DNA from 4 places in the Lentilactobacillus terminaliae genome. Region 4 is predicted to be linked to each of the others. Evidence: predicted binding sites of a transcription regulator. Region 4 holds the regulator's gene; each other region holds the start of a gene.
The links. Region 4 encodes Rex, which represses fermentation and respiration genes when NADH is low (regulators of the CRP and FNR family bind a similar motif). Its sites were predicted from a motif close to TTGTGAANTANTTCACAA; they were not measured.
Positions count from the first base shown of each region.

Region 1: a site for Rex is predicted at 1,815-1,832, ahead of adhE (bifunctional acetaldehyde-CoA/alcohol dehydrogenase). Genes of this name have one in related genera too.
Region 2: a site for Rex is predicted at 2,159-2,176, ahead of O0236_RS08965 ((S)-acetoin forming diacetyl reductase). Genes of this name have one in related genera too.
Region 3: a site for Rex is predicted at 2,055-2,072, ahead of O0236_RS08280 (iron-containing alcohol dehydrogenase). Genes of this name have one in related genera too.

Region 1 covers NZ_CP168151.1:1,900,440-1,904,721, forward strand. The annotation lists gene adhE (bifunctional acetaldehyde-CoA/alcohol dehydrogenase) at 1-1,782, opposite strand, end outside; gene O0236_RS09995 (DUF1836 domain-containing protein) at 2,009-2,533, opposite strand; gene O0236_RS10000 (HAD-IC family P-type ATPase) at 2,632-4,282, opposite strand, start outside.
Region 2 covers NZ_CP168151.1:1,671,472-1,675,753, reverse strand. The annotation lists gene O0236_RS08980 (D-alanyl-D-alanine carboxypeptidase family protein) at 1-784, shown strand, start outside; gene O0236_RS08975 (AzlC family ABC transporter permease) at 910-1,677, shown strand; gene O0236_RS08970 (AzlD domain-containing protein) at 1,689-2,021, shown strand; gene O0236_RS08965 ((S)-acetoin forming diacetyl reductase) at 2,196-2,969, shown strand; gene O0236_RS08960 (SAM-dependent methyltransferase) at 3,068-4,240, opposite strand.
Region 3 covers NZ_CP168151.1:1,554,076-1,558,357, forward strand. The annotation lists gene O0236_RS08275 (NAD(P)-dependent oxidoreductase) at 1-727, opposite strand, end outside; gene O0236_RS08280 (iron-containing alcohol dehydrogenase) at 821-1,990, opposite strand; gene trhA (PAQR family membrane homeostasis protein TrhA) at 2,442-3,080, opposite strand; gene O0236_RS08290 (DUF1836 domain-containing protein) at 3,220-3,663, shown strand; gene O0236_RS08295 (hypothetical protein) at 3,767-4,198, shown strand.
Region 4 covers NZ_CP168151.1:772,673-776,954, forward strand. The annotation lists gene tsaD (tRNA (adenosine(37)-N6)-threonylcarbamoyltransferase complex transferase subunit TsaD) at 1-120, shown strand, start outside; gene abc-f (ribosomal protection-like ABC-F family protein) at 166-2,109, opposite strand; gene O0236_RS03880 (redox-sensing transcriptional repressor Rex) at 2,282-2,914, shown strand; gene groES (co-chaperone GroES) at 3,090-3,374, shown strand; gene groL (chaperonin GroEL) at 3,420-4,282, shown strand, end outside.

The DNA.
Region 1 (4,282 bases), 810 kb from region 4:
AGCCTTATGAGGCTTGTTGAAACGGTATGCACGCTTTCTGATATCGATGAACTTTTGTTTAGCACCGAAGAAGCTAGTACTTGGGTCTTCATAGAATAACCACATGTTCTTAGCAGCATCTAGTGGAGAACCACCACCTAAAGCAATGATAGTATCTGGTTCAAAGGCGCGCATTTGTGCAACACCCTTGTTAACAGTGTCAGTTGAAGGATCTGGTTCAACATCTGAGAATAATGAATATTGAATTTCATTAGGACGACGTTTTAATTCATCCAATACCTTGTCAACGTAACCATGTTCCACCATACCTGGGGTTGTAACGATAAATACTTTGTTGATACCTGGCATGTCGTCTAGATAACGAATTGAAGTCTTTTCGAAGTAAACTCTTGGTAATTTAACCCATTGCATATTATTTCGTCTCTTTGCGATAGTTTTGATGTTCAATAAATCTGTATCAGTAACGTTATGAGAAATTGAGTTTCCACCCCATGAACCAGTACCTAATGTAAGAGATGGTGTCATTTCATTATAAAGGTTACCAATTCCACCAAATCCACCTGGTGTGTTAACTAGCACACGAGTAGCTTTCATTTTCTTACCAAATTCAAGTGCAAGATCATCGTCAGTTGTTTGAATAGCTGCAGTATGACCTAATCCACCATAGTGAAGAAGTTCGTCAGCAAGTTTAAATGCTTCTTCATGACCAGAAGCCTTAAATACACTGATAACTGGTGATAATTTTTCACCTGAAAGTGGTTCTTGAATACCGATCTTGTTGATTTCAACAGCAAGTACCTTTGTGTTATCAGGAACTTTGATGCCAGCCATCTTAGCAATCTTCTTAGCAGGTTGACCAGCGATTGGTCCAAGAACATTTCCTTTTTCTTGGTTAAACATTGTTTCAGAAAGCTTCTTATGATCGGCTTTCTTTACAAAGAACACGCCGTTCTTTTCTAATTCTTGTTTAACAACATCGTAAATGTCATTATCGATGATAGCACTGTTTTCAGTAGCACAAATCATACCGTTATCAAATGTCTTAGAAAGAACTAAATCATTAACTGCACGTAAGATGTTAGCAGTTTTTTCGATATATACAGGACCATTACCAGGACCAACACCTAAAGCTGGTTTACCAGTTGAGTAAGCTGCCTTAACCATGCCAGGACCACCAGTTGCCAATGTTGATGCAACACCTGGGTGATTGATCAACTTGTTAGTGGCTTCAATACTTGGTTCAGTAATCCATTGGATAGCACCTTCAGGAGCTCCAGCGGCAATTGCTGCATCACGAACTACTTTAGCTGTAGCAATTGATGACTTCAATGCTTGTGGATGGAAACTAAAAATGATTGGGTTTCTAGTCTTCATTGAAATGATTGATTTGAATAGAGTAGTTGAAGTTGGGTTAGTAACAGGTGTAATTCCTGCCAAAACACCAAGAGGTTCAGCGACGGTGATTAATTGACGTTCAGTATCGTCTTTAATAACACCGACAGTTTTGTCATTACGAATGCTGTGCCAAATTTCTTCAGTAGCGTACATGTTCTTGATTGCCTTATCTTCAGCAACCCCACGGCCAGTTTCTTCAGCGGCCATAATTGCAAGATCCATGTGCTTGTCTTGACCAGCCATTACCATTGCGTGAGTAATGTGATCAACTTTTTCTTGGTCGAATGAATCCATTATTTCAAGAGCTTTTTGGGCTTTTTCAACTAAACCATTGATCATCGTGTCAACATCAGTGGCTTGTTTCTTTTCTACTTTGTTATCTATCATGAGTTGCCTCCAAAAAGAATTGTTTTTGTTGTTTGTTATTTACTTCACAAGAACATAATAACACGTATCATTTTTTTGTAAATAGTTTTTGCTCAAAAAATCACAAAAAGTTCAAAATAAAAACACGGTGCCTTATATATCAGGGGTTTACCGTGTTTTTTTATATAAATACTTTGTTCACTTTTTTGAAAACGTTTTCATTAGCTATATGTGAACGATTTCACGACTATTCGACTTTTGGTAATGGCTTTTGAATGATCTCCAATAACTTCTCTGACTGTACCCTATCTATCACAACATTCACAGCAACCTGCATCAATTTTTCGTTTAAGTCATCTTCTTTAAGCGCATGATTTGAGATATTATCAATATTCTTAAAAGAGAAAGAAAGACGTTTGATAAAGTTATCATATGCCTGTTGAGGATACATGTTCGCAGTCACTTGATCTATCGCATGACGAATCGTATCTAAAGAAAATGCTGGTTTAAGCAAACTTATCATAATGATGTCCGCAATATGCATTGTTTGATATTTCTTTTTAACCGGGGCAATGATTGCCTTGTTTTTTACGTAATTATTAATCATGGCGGGGGTCACTGATGACATTCCAATTTGGCCCAATATCCCATTAACGAACACAGTCACTTGATCCATATATAAATCGAACTTTGGCAACTCAGACCACAATGGCAATTCAACCTTTTTTAAATTTTGTTCCCATTTCTGATATTGTTCTTCATTATTTGTCATATTGCACCCCTCTAATTTATATAACCTTTTCAACTAGTTTAACACACTAGATAATAAAGCGCACAAGAAAAGGTCACGCATCGGTGACCTTTTTCATATCATGCTTGTTTTCGAGCTCGTCTTCGACTTCGAGCATCCAGAATTTTACTGATAACTCCCTGAGAGAAGATATAAATTGGATATGCTGTTAAAATCAACGGAATAGAAATCCACCATACCCAAGGATTAAATAGTGAAACTAGTGAAAAAATATTGTTGAAAAATACTAAGATCAATAAGAAAGCCGCGAGGACTCCGAAATCTAAAGCAATCTTCATTCTGTTGAATGGCCTGGAAACAAGAACCAAAGCCAACCAGCAGATAGAACCAGTTATTAGAACGCTTAGTGTCGAAGTAAATCGGTAATTAAGTCCCAATAGCGCGCCAATTCCCTGGATAATGACTATATAACCTACTATACAAGTTGCCGCTGGCGCAGATATTATTAATACCTGCCGCATAAATTGATTTGTAATTTTCTGGAAATTAGGTTGAAGTGCTAAAACAAATGACGGAATTCCAACCATCAACGTCGTAATTGGTGTTAATTGTATTGGTTCAAAAGGATATCCATTTTGAAAGAACATAAACAGGATTGCCAGTGCAACTGAATACATTGTTTTAATTAGATACATGGCTGCTACTCGTTGAATATTATTGATTACTCGGCGACCTTCTTTTAAAACACCGATCATCGCATCAAAATTAGAATCGATTAATACAAAGTCAGCAATACTCTTGGTGCTTTCACTACCAGAGGCCATGGCGATACCACAATCTGCTTGCCTTAGCGCCAATATATCGTTAACACCATCCCCAGTCATTGCAACGGTGTGTTTGTTTTCTTGAAGGCCGTTGATTAATTGTTTCTTTTGATCTGGAGTTACTCGTCCAAAGACTGTGTTTTCAGTAACTAGCTTACCGAAATTATCTGCTTCGGTAACTTGAGACATATCGATAAATTTATCAGATTTTTTGATACCAGCATTCTTGGCGATCGAAGAAACGGTGATTGGATCATCACCAGAAATAACTTTTATATCCACATCTTGACTAGAAAAATATGCAAAAGTATTGTTAGCATTGGGACGAATAACGTCGCTGATTAATAATAATCCCAAAACTTGAGGATTATCTAACGGTTTATCAGTGGTCAATTTTTCTGCTTTCGCAATTGCCAATACTCGCTTGCCATCTTGAGCGTAATTGTTAATTTGTGATTGTATTTCTTGGCTAATGTTCTTTTCGATAAACTGTGGTGCTCCCAAAATATAAGCACCTTCCCCAGCAACCTCAACACCGCTCCATTTTCTTTCCGATGAAAATGCTTCAACGCTAGTGACTGGTACCTTTGGATCAGCAAACTGATTTTTTATCGCCATTGCCGTTTCATTATTATCACCAGTTCCATAAGTGATAGTAGCTGCCATTTTTTGCAGTTGTTCCATAGTAGTTTTTTCATCTAAGGGAATTATCTGCTCAAATTTTAGCTCTCCACTTGTAATCGTTCCGGTTTTATCAAGGCAAATAGTATCAACTCTAGCAAGAGTCTCAATTGCTGGTAAATCACGAACCAACGTCCGCTTTCTTGCTAATGTCATCGCAGACACGGCAAGCGTCATTGATGTTAGTAATACTAATCCCTCAGGAATCATCCCGATCATGGCTGCCACAGTCCCCAAAATAGAACGGTCAATTCCCAATCCTTGA
Region 2 (4,282 bases), 900 kb from region 4:
AATGGGTATCAATGATGCCAAGTTCTACAATGCGGCTGGTTTGCCTAATAAACTGATGGGTGATTTGGAATTAAAAAATGTTTCACCGAATGCCGAAAACATGATGTCGGCACAAAGTGTAGGTCAGATTGCTGCTAAATTATTGAAGACGTTTCCCAGCGTAACTAAGATTACTTCGCAAACTAGTTATACATTTGCTGGTGCCCAGTATGAGGGCCACAATGAGTTGCTCGGAAATGATAAAGTATCTCCAAGTATTAAGGTTACTGGTCTTAAAACTGGGACATCAGATAAGGCAGGGGCTTCATTTGTTAGTTCTGCTACTAATCGGCATCGCCGAATCGTAACTGTCATCTTACATGCCAGAAACACTTCACCAACAGATCCAGCAAGGTTTATTCAAACTGCGAAATTGTTGCGTGAGGTTGTGGCTAATAATAGACCAATGAAACTAAGTAGCAAGGCTACCATTGCCAATGCCAAAACAGTGTTTGTTAAAAACGCTAAGGATCAAACTGTTAAAGTTGGAACGTTGCATTCTCGATGGATTTGGGTACCCAAGCAATCAGTTAAAGTCACGGGAAAGTTTGTGAAAAAAGATAAGCAACTTTCAGCGCCAATTACGGTTAACTCAGCGGTTGCCAAAGTAAATTTATTGATAAATGGAAGAAAAATCACATACTTAAGCCCTAAAACTGCTACAATTGCCTTAGCACCAACGAAAAAAGTTGATAAAGCAAATGTGTTTGTACAAATGTTTAGAGCGGTTGCAAACTTGTTTTAAAGTGCAAATTCTGGATAAGAGGTTTATTATTTCTTAATTTTCCAATATAATGTAAGTTGGATTCATTTTTTTAACGTTGACTCTATTTTCAATTTTTTATTGGAGGAATCCTATTGGCTAAGAATATGGCTAGATCTGATGAACAGTTGCCCTATTGGCGACGGATACTAAATGTTTCATTACCAGTTGATTTAAGTTACATACCCATCGGATTAGCGTGTGGTATTTTACTTCACGCGTCCGGGTTTAATATTTATATGACTGCTCTTGTATCAGTATTGGTATTTTCAGGAGGAGCGCAATTTTTGATTGCTTCGCTATTGGCAACGAATGCACCTATGTATTCGGTTGTCTTGATGTTGTTTTTCCTAGAATTGCGATATGCATTGCTGGGATCTAGTTTATCGAAGTATCTTCATGGAAAGTCGCTAGGGTTTACGACCATATTTGCGGCATCGATGAACGACGAGAACTACGCAATCAATTACTTAAAGTTTTCAACTGATAAGAACTTCACGCCACGTGATGCTTTAAATGTTGAGCATTACACACTGGCGTTTTGGACTGTCAGCAACGTTATTGGGAGTATCATTGGTAGTGCAATTACCATCAATTTGACTGTGGTGCATTTTGCATTAACAGCTTTATTCTTGTATATGATTGTGATGCAGTTAAAGAACGGCTTAATCATTTTCATCTGTATTATTTCAGGAATTTTGGCAGCAATTTGTATGGCTATCACTAAAACAACTCTTGGATTAGTGATTTCAACATTGATTGCATCTTTCATCGGTTTTGCTCTGGAAGCAACAATCAGAAAAAATCATCCCAGAAGTAAGATTCTTCGATCGATGAAGAATCCAGCAGGATCACCTGAGGACGTTAAGGATTAGGAGTCAGAGTTATGGAATGGAGTACAACTCAACATTTTTGGTTAATACTTGCGTGTTTTGCAGTTGCCTTTTTACCACGATTATTGCCATTGCTGTTCTTCAGAACACGGGAAATTCCCGTTTGGTTTAATGAGTGGATGACTTACGTGCCGGTATCTTTATTTACCGCACTGGTTGTAAAGGATCTGTTTATTAATCCTAGTTACCAAATCTCAATTGTGGATAAAACCCCCGAGTTAATTGCTGCTGTTTTAGTAATTGCAATTGCTTATTGGACGAGATCAATGACGATTTCTGTTGTCTTAGGTCTTGCAGCCGTATTTATTCTTGCAATGTTTTTCTAAATAATAAATTATAACGATAAAGCAAGTTTCCTAAGTAGGGGGACTTGCTTTTTTAATTAGTATTTTTAAAAATGAAAATGACCTCCGAAATATTATGGATTGATTTTCATGATAGAAAAGAATATATTATTGAAAGCAAGTTAAAAAGTTCACAAACAAATGGAGGATTTTCTCATGGCACAAAAAGTAGCAATGGTAACTGGTGCAGGCCAAGGAATTGGTCAAGCAATCGCTGAAAGATTAGCTAATGATGGATTTGCAGTTTCTTTAGTAGGTCGTCACTTGGACAAGGTTCAAAAAATAGCTGATGAAATTAATGGTAATGGTGGCAAGGCAATTGCTATCAAGGCCGATGTTGCTGAACGAGATCAAGTTTTTGCTGCAGTTGATGCAACGGTTAAAGAATTTGGTGATTTTAACGTTATCGTTAATAACGCTGGTTTAGGACCAACCACTCCAATTGACACGATTACTCCAGAAGATTTCGATTGGGTTTACAAAGTTAATGTTGGTGGTGTTTTATGGGGAACTCAAGCTGCCCACAAAGCATTTAAAGAACTAGGTCATGGCGGTAAAATTATCAATGCTACTTCACAAGCTGGGGTTGTTGGTAACCCTAACTTGGCACTTTATGTGGGAACTAAATTTGCAATTCGTGGAATCACTCAGACAACTGCTCGTGATTTAGCTGATGAAGACATTACTGTTAACGCATTCGCACCCGGAATCGTTAAGACACCAATGATGTTTGATATTGCTCATGAAGTTGGCCAAAATGCCGGCAAGAGCGACGAATGGGGTATGTCAACATTCTCTGATGGTATTGCGCTTGGTAGATTATCTGAACCAGAAGATGTTGCCAATGCAGTTGCTTTCTTAGCAGGACCAGATTCAAATTATGTTACTGGTCAAACATTGATTGTCGATGGTGGTATGCAGTTCCAATAAAATTAATAGCAATCATGATATTTATCATGGTTGTTTTTTTATACAAAAAAGACGTTAGCAGCTAAGCTAACGCCTTTTCGTATTTAACTATTGAAATGTTATTTGTACATGTATTCTCTAGTCATTGGTAAGTCGTGACCAGAAGCGCCTTTAGTGATCAAGTATTGGATAACATCAATGTTACCAGCCTTGAATGAAGCGGCACATGCTTGAAGATATAAGTCCCACATTCGAACAAAATTATCATCAAACATTTCTGCTACTTGAGGCTTAACAGCAAGGAAGTTTTCGTCCCAAATTTCAGTAGTCTTTTGGTAATGACGACGAAGTGATTCCATGTCATAAATTTGAAGACCATTTTCAATGATGTGGTCCATGTTTTCAGTTAAACCTGGAACATATCCACCTGGGAAGATCCATTTGTTGATCCAACCATTGTAAGCTCCACCTTGTTGACGAGTGATTCCGTGAATCAAGGCAACACCATCATCAGTTAAGTAATGGTTAACGCACTTGAAGTATTCACCAAGGTTTTCTTTACCAACGTGTTCAAACATACCAACTGAAGTGATGTAGTCGAATTTAGCATCGCCTAATTCACGGTAGTCAGTTAGCTTAACTTCAGCAACATCTTCAAGACCTAAACGCTTGATTTCAGAATTAACGTAATCATATTGTTCTTGACTTAAGGTTACTCCAACAACTCGCAAGTCGTATTCTTGAGCAGCAGTTAACATCAAAGTTCCCCAACCACAACCAATATCAAGCAAAGTTCTTCTTGGTTTAGGATCAAGTTTCTTCAAAATATGATGTACTTTATTCATTTGGGCTGTCTTTAAGTCATCTTCTGGAGTCTCAAAGTAAGCACATGAATAAGTCATTGTGTCATCAAGCCATAATTTGTAGAAGTCGTTACCGATGTCGTAATGGTCCTGGACATCTTTTTTACTTGCTTCTTCATTATGGGATGCTTTAGGTAAGTAGCGGATGAACTTCTTGTTTTTCAAGAAGCTGTCAGCGCTTTGATATGCAGAAGTAATAAGATCTTCGATACTACCATCGATTTCGATCTTACCATCCATGTATCCTTCTCCAAGAGCAATTGAAGCATTCTTAAGAATCTGTCTGATTGGAATAGGTTCGTTAAATTTGATTGCTACTTGTGGCTCACCACTTCCGTAAGTTGATGTGGAGCCATCCCAGTAAGTAATCTTAACTGGAATATTGAAGGAGTTTTTTAAAAATGATTCGTAAAATTTCTTTTCAAGCATGATCTTATTCCTTTCTTTTTCGATACAAAAGACATTATACGC
Region 3 (4,282 bases), 780 kb from region 4:
CGATTCTTAAATCTTTCAAGAAGTGTTTAGCCATAAACCCTGGTTGATAATCGCCCTTTAGCACCCGTGGACCATAATTATCCATACTCCAGTTTTGCGCTGCTCCCCCACTTGTCATATCGATCACGCTCGCTTTATCAAGACCAACTTTATCTGCATATACTAGCGATTCGATCATGCCTGTCATTGTGCCAGCAATCATAATTTGATTGGCCATCTTAGCATGTTGTCCCATTCCTGCTTCGCCAAATCGATTGATTGAACTGCCCATAGCATTAAATACCGGCTGCATTTTCTGGTAGATGTCTTTGTCCCCACCTACCATGATCGTTAAGGTCCCTTGTTGAGCGCCAACATCGCCTCCAGAGACAGGTGCATCCAAAGATGTTACTCCTACCGTTTCCGCTTCTAAGGCGATTCTATTAGCCAAAATTGGTGAACTTGTGGTCATGTCGATCACAGTTTGACCAGCATGTGAATTTGTAAGAATTCCTTCATCACTAAAATAAACTTCTTCAACATCTTTAGGGAAGCCAACAATACTAATTATCACGTCACTGTTTTTAGTTAACTCTGCTACTGATTCCTGCCATATAGCTCCTTGCTTAATTACTGAATCAGCATGTTTTTTAGTTCGATTAAACACGTTGACTGTGTAATCCGCCGCTAGTAAATTATGGATCATCCCACTACCCATAATTCCAGTGCCGATAAATCCAATTTTCATTATTGCTTACCTCCACTTAATTTAATTAACCCAATTATAAAACAAGACGCGAATTAAATTCGCGTCTTGTTAGTTTTACTATTGAATTATTAATTATTCAGCGTCATATGCTTCTTGGAATAATTTGATGATGTCTTCTTTAGTACCTTTACGTGGGTTAGAGAATGCATTACCATCCTTAAGAGCATTTTCTGCCATTAGCTCAAAGTCTTCTGGCTTTGCACCAATTGACTTGATACTTCTTGGAATATTAACATCGTCACACATTTGTCTCATTGCCTTAATTGACAATTCAGCAGCATCACGAGTTGAAAGTCCAGTAGTGTCTTCACCCATGATCTTTGCTAATTCAGCAAATCTTTCAGGTGCTGCGATAATATTGTACTTTTCTACGATTGGCAAAAGCATTGCACAACATACACCATGAGGAGCGTCATATTGACCACCAAGTTGGTGAGCCATGGCATGAACATATCCAAGGTCAGCATTATTAAATGCCATTCCGCCAAGCATTTCTGCTTCAACCATCTTAGTTCTAGCTTCAATATCGTGACCATTAGCTACGGCTTCACGAAGGCTTTCTTCAACTAACTTGATAGCTTCAACACATTGGCCGTCAGTAATGTCGTTGCGATTGGTTGAAACATATGGTTCAATAGCTTGTACGAATGTGTCCATTCCTGTTGCGGCAGTCAAGCCAGCAGGAACATCCAACATCAACATTGGATCATTGAATGAAACTAGAGGAACGTTTCTCCATGAAACAACTACGAACTTCAATTTAGTCTCTTCATTAGTGATAACACAGTGACGAGTTAATTCAGAAGCAGTTCCGGCAGTTGTGTTAACAGCCATCAAAGGAGGAAGTGGATTTTCAAGAGTTTCGATTCCGGCTAACTTAGTAATGTCATCACCATTAGTCAAGATGATTCCAGTTCCTTTACCAGCATCATGTGAAGAACCACCACCAACAGTGATAATACTGTCACAATTATTGTCTAAGTAAACTTGCTTAGCTGCTTGAATATTTCTTACTTTAGGGTTTGGTTCAACACCATCATAAATTGCGTAGTCTACTCCGGCAGCATCTAATGATGCCAATGTTTGAGCAACTGGACCGTTATCCATAGAACGCAAGAATTTATCAGTTACGATCAATGGCTTAGTCATGTTTAACATTTTGGCACGATCACCAATCTTCTTGATGACACCCTTACCAAAAAAGTTAACACTAGGCATTAAGAAATCGAAATTTTCTTTCATTATTAATAGTCCCCTTTAAAAATTAATTTGTTACCGGTTTCAAGCATAGCACTGGATTTTTTATATGTAAATGGATTCACAAAGATTTATTACAAAAAACCGAGAAGGTTCTTTCCCACTTATGACAAGCTATGTAAGCGTTATGTCATCAACCGTTCACGCTTAACTTTGTGGTACTGATTACATGACAATTGTGATTAATTTAATTAACAACATGAACCTTATTGTTGAGAAAACTATATGAAAACACAAAAAAGCCGGCGATTTAATTTCGCCGGCCTTCTCTTATTGCATCAACTATTTAGTCGAAACCTCAACAGCTGATGCCTTAAGATTATTTCCAATGGTCAAAAGACATCACCTCCTTTTTTGAATATAGACAGAATACAACCTGCCAATCTAAAAAGCAAGCAATTAAACTCCAAGACATTTTTGCTGTCTAACATTTCAATCAAACATTCATATATATAGAAATAAACATAGCGAGTGTTCCTCCCATAACGAAGAAATGCCAAATCAAATGTAATCCGGGGATCCTTTTAAAACTGTAAATAATGGCACCAGTGGTAAATATCACTCCACCAGTTACCAACAGCCAAAATCCTTGCGGTGCCAAGGCAACATATAATTCTTTTCCAAGTATCAAGCATAACCATCCCATAATCACGTAAACTGTTGTCTCAATTTTTTGATATTTACCATGGCCAAGAATATGAAAACCAATTCCAGCCAAGCTCAATCCCCAAATAACCGCTAACAGCCAGTACGCTGCCTGACTATGTAAAAAAACAATACAATATGGCGTGTAAGTTCCAGCGATTAAAATAAAAATATTACTATGATCCAAGATTTGAAAGAAACGTCTGGCCCTAGTGAAAACCAAACAATGAAACAAGGTTGATGCCAGGTAAAGCCCACAGACTGTAACACTGTAAATTATTAAACTGACGATTGCAGTATTCGATAATCCGTCTCTAACAGATTTGCTGACTAACATCGCGCTTAAGATAATGGATATAATAAAAGCAATTCCATGAGTTACTGCGTTTGCTGCCTCGTAAATAATTTGTTTGGTTCGTTCGCTCAACATGATTAACCACCCTTGAAACATTTTAAATTTGCGTACCTAGTTATGTAGTTAATATAACATAGACTAGATGTCTATGTTAAGTAGAATGTTGTATTTATTTATGGCATAATATAAGCATCCAAAATTAAGGAGAATTCGAATGGCAGAACCCACCGTTAAATTACCTGAATATGCTGAACTTCCAGTAATAGATCTGTATATGGATCAACTATTGGGAATGGTCAACCAATACACTAACGAATTAGTTGATCAGCCCATCACCAAGTCAATGATTAACAGCTATGTAAAAAAGCAGATAATTGAAAAGCCAACCAATAAAAAATACAGCACAGATCAATTGGCAGAATTAATATTGATTTCTATATATAAATCAATATTACCTTTACCATCAATTGCTAAAGTCTTAACGATTGTAAGAAATAATCTTGCCATCGCCAAGGTGTTTGATAATGTGGTCTACAGCTTTAATAATCAACTCGAAAGCACCAAGAAAATGGAATTCTCAGATGGAGAATTAATTAAAAAATCAGCCGAGTTTTTGGCTATAAATCAAAAAATTAAACAACAAATTAATCACCTTTAGATAATCGTAACAATCTTTACTTAATGTTACGATTGTATGTCATTGACATCTTTTCGTAACATTGTATACTTTAGTCAATTCAAAAAAAGGGGAGGAAATTTTTATGAAAAAAATTCCTTTGATTGTTACTACTATTGCTCTTGCTTTACCCTTGGTGGTCTCTGCACCATTAGCTGCTAATGCTGCTACTTCAAATGTCACTGCTGCTAAGAAAGCTACTGGTACAAAGAAGGCATCTTCTGCTAAGACTTATACCTATACAGTTTCAGCTAACCCTACATTTTACAAGCCAGCAAAGGCATATCACACTAAGGACGCTACACCATACGTCTTTAAAGGTAACTTCATGGCTGATCAGCCAATTGTTACTATGCAAGCTAAAACTAAATTAAAGTCTGGCACTACTTATTACGTAACCCAATCAGTTAAAGTTCAAAACAAAGCCAAGAAAAACGGTACTTTCCTTTATGTTAAAGGACAAGGCTGGATTGCTTCATCAAAATTAACTCCAGGTAAGTTTGTTCACGCCGATTAATTTTAAATATTAAAAAATAAAACTTCCTTTCCACGGCATGTGGATCAAGGAAGTTTTTTATTCTCTAAAATATCTAATAAAAAA
Region 4 (4,282 bases):
TGTGGAGACAATGCTGCTATGATTGGAGCTGCTGGAGAAATGTTATATCGGCATGGAGTTCGCGCCGATGCAACTTTAAACGCTGATCCATCTTTAGAATTTGATTTAATCAATGATTAAAATTAAAAAAGCCATGACATTTTAAATGTCATGGCTTTTTGTTTACTATAAGTCTTCTAATTCCATACTTTTACTTTCCCAAAGTTCCTCTGTGTTTTCAATTTGTTCATTGATATTGTTGAGCTGATTTTGCAAATCAGCCGATTTTTGAACATCGTTGAAATTTTCTGGCAGGGTCATTTGAGATTCGACGTCATCTTTTTGAATTGTCAAAGTATCTAATTGTTCTTCTAATGCGGCAACTTCTCGAGTCAGCTTACGAACTTGTTTTTGGGCCTCTTTGTTGTTTTGATAATATTGTTTATCAGAGCTGACGGCTTGAGGAGCAGATTGAGTAGGTGCATTTTGTGATTCTTCTCGCTCCTTGTAAGCCAATTGTTCAGCTTTTTTATCAACATAATAGTCGTAATTACCAAGGTAAGCATTACTACCAGTGGCAGATATTTCGACTGTTGCAGTAGCCAACTGGTTAATAAAGTATCTATCATGTGAAACGAATAAGATGGTGCCTTCAAAGTCTCTCAAGGCACGTTCAAGCACTTCTCGGCTGTCAATGTCCAAGTGATTAGTTGGTTCATCGAGAATTAAGAAGTTATTGTGTTGCATAGCTAATTTAGTTAATAGTAACCGAGCTTTTTCACCACCAGATAAGTCCGCGACTAACTTGTCGACGTCATCACCTGAAAAGAGAAAACTACCTAGGATACCGCGGATATCACTTTCGTTAACAGTTGGATGATCGTCCCATAATTCATTGAGAACCTTTTTATTTTTGTGCAGACTTTGCTGTTCCTGATCATAATATCCAGTATCAACGCCGGTTCCAAAACTAATCGTTCCTTTGATTAAAGGAATTTTTCCTAAGATACTTTTAAGTAGAGTGGACTTACCAACGCCGTTAGGACCAACTATGGCAATTGCCTGGTGTCTTTTGACTTCTAAGTTAACCGGTTCGCTTAATATATGGTCATATCCGATAGCGGCGTCTGATACCTTCAAAACATTCTCACCACTTTTTTTATTAGTGGTAAATAAAAAGCGGGCTACTTTTGTGTAATCTACTGGTTTTTCGATCACATCCATTTTTTCTAGCTGTTTTCTGCGGGCCTGAGCTTGTTTAGTAGTTGAAGCTCGCACGATGTTTTTGTCAACGAATTCTTGAAGCTTGGCAATTTTAGCTTGTTGCTTCTCATATTCGCGCATCCTGGTCGTATTGCGCAGTTCTTTTTGATTTATGAAATCAGTGTAATTACCTTGATAATGAGTAAGGGTTTTATGCGCCATTTCATAAACTTCATTAACGATTTGGTCGAGAAAATATCTATCATGAGAAATAATCAGCAATGATCCAGCATAATTTTTGATGTAGCCTTCCAACCAAGTGATAGTTTCAACATCCAAATGGTTTGTAGGTTCATCTAAAATCAGTAGGTCAGGTTTCTCTAACAATAGTTTTGCAAGTGCCAGTTGAGTTTTTTGACCTCCTGATAATTCGTTGATGGGGTGGTCGTAGTCTGCTTCACCAAAGCCGAACCCGTGGAGAACACCTCGAATTTCGGCTTCGTACACGTAACCACCGTTTGATTCGAAGTCAGCTCTCAAATTGTCATAGGTTTTTGATATCTCAGCAAACTCTTCTTCACTCATTGTTGAGTTGTCTTGACTTATTTGCACTTCTAATTTGTGAATTTTGCTTTCGGTTTCTTTTAAAGAATCAAAAACAGATTCCATTTCATCATAAATTGTTTTATTTGAATCTAATCCAGTATCTTGAGCTAGATAACCGATAGTTAAGTTTTTCTTCTCAGAGATTTGGCCTTCGTCTGCGGCCATTTCTCCCATAATAATTTTTACTAACGTTGACTTGCCGGCACCATTTTGGCCAACAAGGGCAATTCGACTTTTTTCCTGGATATTTAAGTTAACTCCGGAAAAAATATTCTCGCCATTAAAACGTTTTGCAATGTCTTGGACCTGCAAAATAATCATGCGGCATCCACCTTTCTGAGTACTAATATTCTAACACATATCAAGATTTTCGGAAAAAGTGCAATTAATATTTGAATTTATTTTCACAAGCGGTAATACTATGGTAGAATAATTAAAGAAGTGAGTTTCACAAAGTTTTTTAACAATCAATAGATGTAAGGAGGAGTTATTCGTGACGGCTGAAAGCATTCCCAAGGCAACCGCTAAGCGATTACCAATATATTACCGTTATTTAAATATTCTCCATGATACAGGAAAAGAAAGAATTTCTTCAACGGAACTTGCTGACGCTGTTCAGGTTGACTCAGCAACTATTCGACGTGATTTTTCTTATTTTGGAGCATTAGGTAAACGGGGCTATGGCTATGATGTTGATAGCTTACTTAGCTTTTTTAAACAAATTCTAAATCAAGAACATCTGACTAATGTTGGATTAGTTGGGGTTGGTAATTTAGGCCATGCCTTATTGAACTTTAATTTTCACAAGGATGGTAATGTTAGAATTTCCGCAGCTTTTGATTCAAAGGATGATATCGTAAATACCATCCAAGATGGGGTTCCAGTTTACCCAGTTAGTGATTTAGCTGATCAATTGCAAGAACAACAAATTCAGGTGATTATTTTAACCGTACCATCTGATTACGCACAAGGGGTTGCTGATCAAGCAGTAGCCGGAGGAGTTCGCGGGATTCTTAATTTCACACCAATTAGAATTTCAGTTCCAGACCAAGTGCTTGTTCAAAATGTCGATTTAACTAATGAATTACAAACATTAATTTACTTCATTGAAAACTTCAGCAAATAATTTTTAGCCCGAGCGAATTTACCGCTGGGGCTTTTTTTGTATTCATTTATGAAGATTTTTTGGTGTTGAGGGTTGCATTTTAGAGCGGATAATAATATTATTAATGTCAGTGATTAGCACTTCTGACAAAGGAGTGCTAACGTTGCTAAAAATAACTATTTATGGAGGGACTAACGTGTTAAAACCATTAGGAGATCGCGTTATCATTGAAACGCAAGAAGAAGAAGAAAAAACAGTTGGTGGAATTGTGTTAGCAAGTAACGCAAAAGAAAAGCCTCAAACTGGTAAGGTTGTTGCTGTTGGCTCTGGTCGAGTTTTGGACAACGGTAATACTGTTGCCCCAATCGTTAAAGCTGGGGACGAAGTAATGTTCGATAAATATGCAGGTACTGAGGTTGAAGACGGCGACAACTCCTATTTAGTTTTACATGAAAAAGATATTGTTGCTATCGTTGAATAGTTCCGTAAAAAATTAAAAAAATATTTCATGAGGTGAATTTAAGATATGGCAAAAGAAATTAAGTTCTCTGAAGATGCTAGAACAAAGATGCTTGCCGGTGTCGACAAGTTAGCAAATACTGTAAAGACTACTATTGGTCCTAAGGGACGCAACGTTGTTTTGGAACAAACTGCTGGTAACCCAACAATTACTAATGATGGTGTAACTATCGCTAAGTCAATTGAATTACCAGATCATTTCGAAAACATGGGTGCAAAGTTAGTTTCTGAAGTTGCTTCAAAGACTAATGATATCGCTGGTGATGGTACAACCACTGCCACTGTTTTGACTCAAGCAATCGTTAATGAAGGTATGAAGAACGTTACTGCCGGTGCTAATCCAGTTGGTATCCGTCGCGGAATTGAAAAGGCTACTAAAGCCGCTGTTGAAGCACTTCACAACATGTCACATGATGTTGAAACTAAAGATGATATTGCACAAATCGCATCAATCTCTTCAGCTGACGCAGAAGTTGGTAAGTTAATTGCCGACGCTATGGAAAAAGTTGGTAACGATGGTGTTATTACTATTGAAGAGTCACGTGGTGTTGATACTAGCCTTGATGTTGTTGAAGGTATGCAATTCGACCGTGGTTACTTATCACAATACATGGTTACTGATAACGAAAAGATGGAAGCAGATTTAGATAATCCATACGTTTTAGTTACTGATAAAAAGGTTACTAACATTCAAGATATTCTTCCATTGCTTCAATCAATCGTTGAACAAGGCCGTTCACTTCTTATCATCGCTGATGATATTGGTGGTGAAGCTCTTCCTACATTAGTTCTTAACAAGATGAGAGGAACATTCAACGTTGTTGCTGTTAAGGCACCTGGTTTTGGTGATCGTCGTAAGGATCAACTACA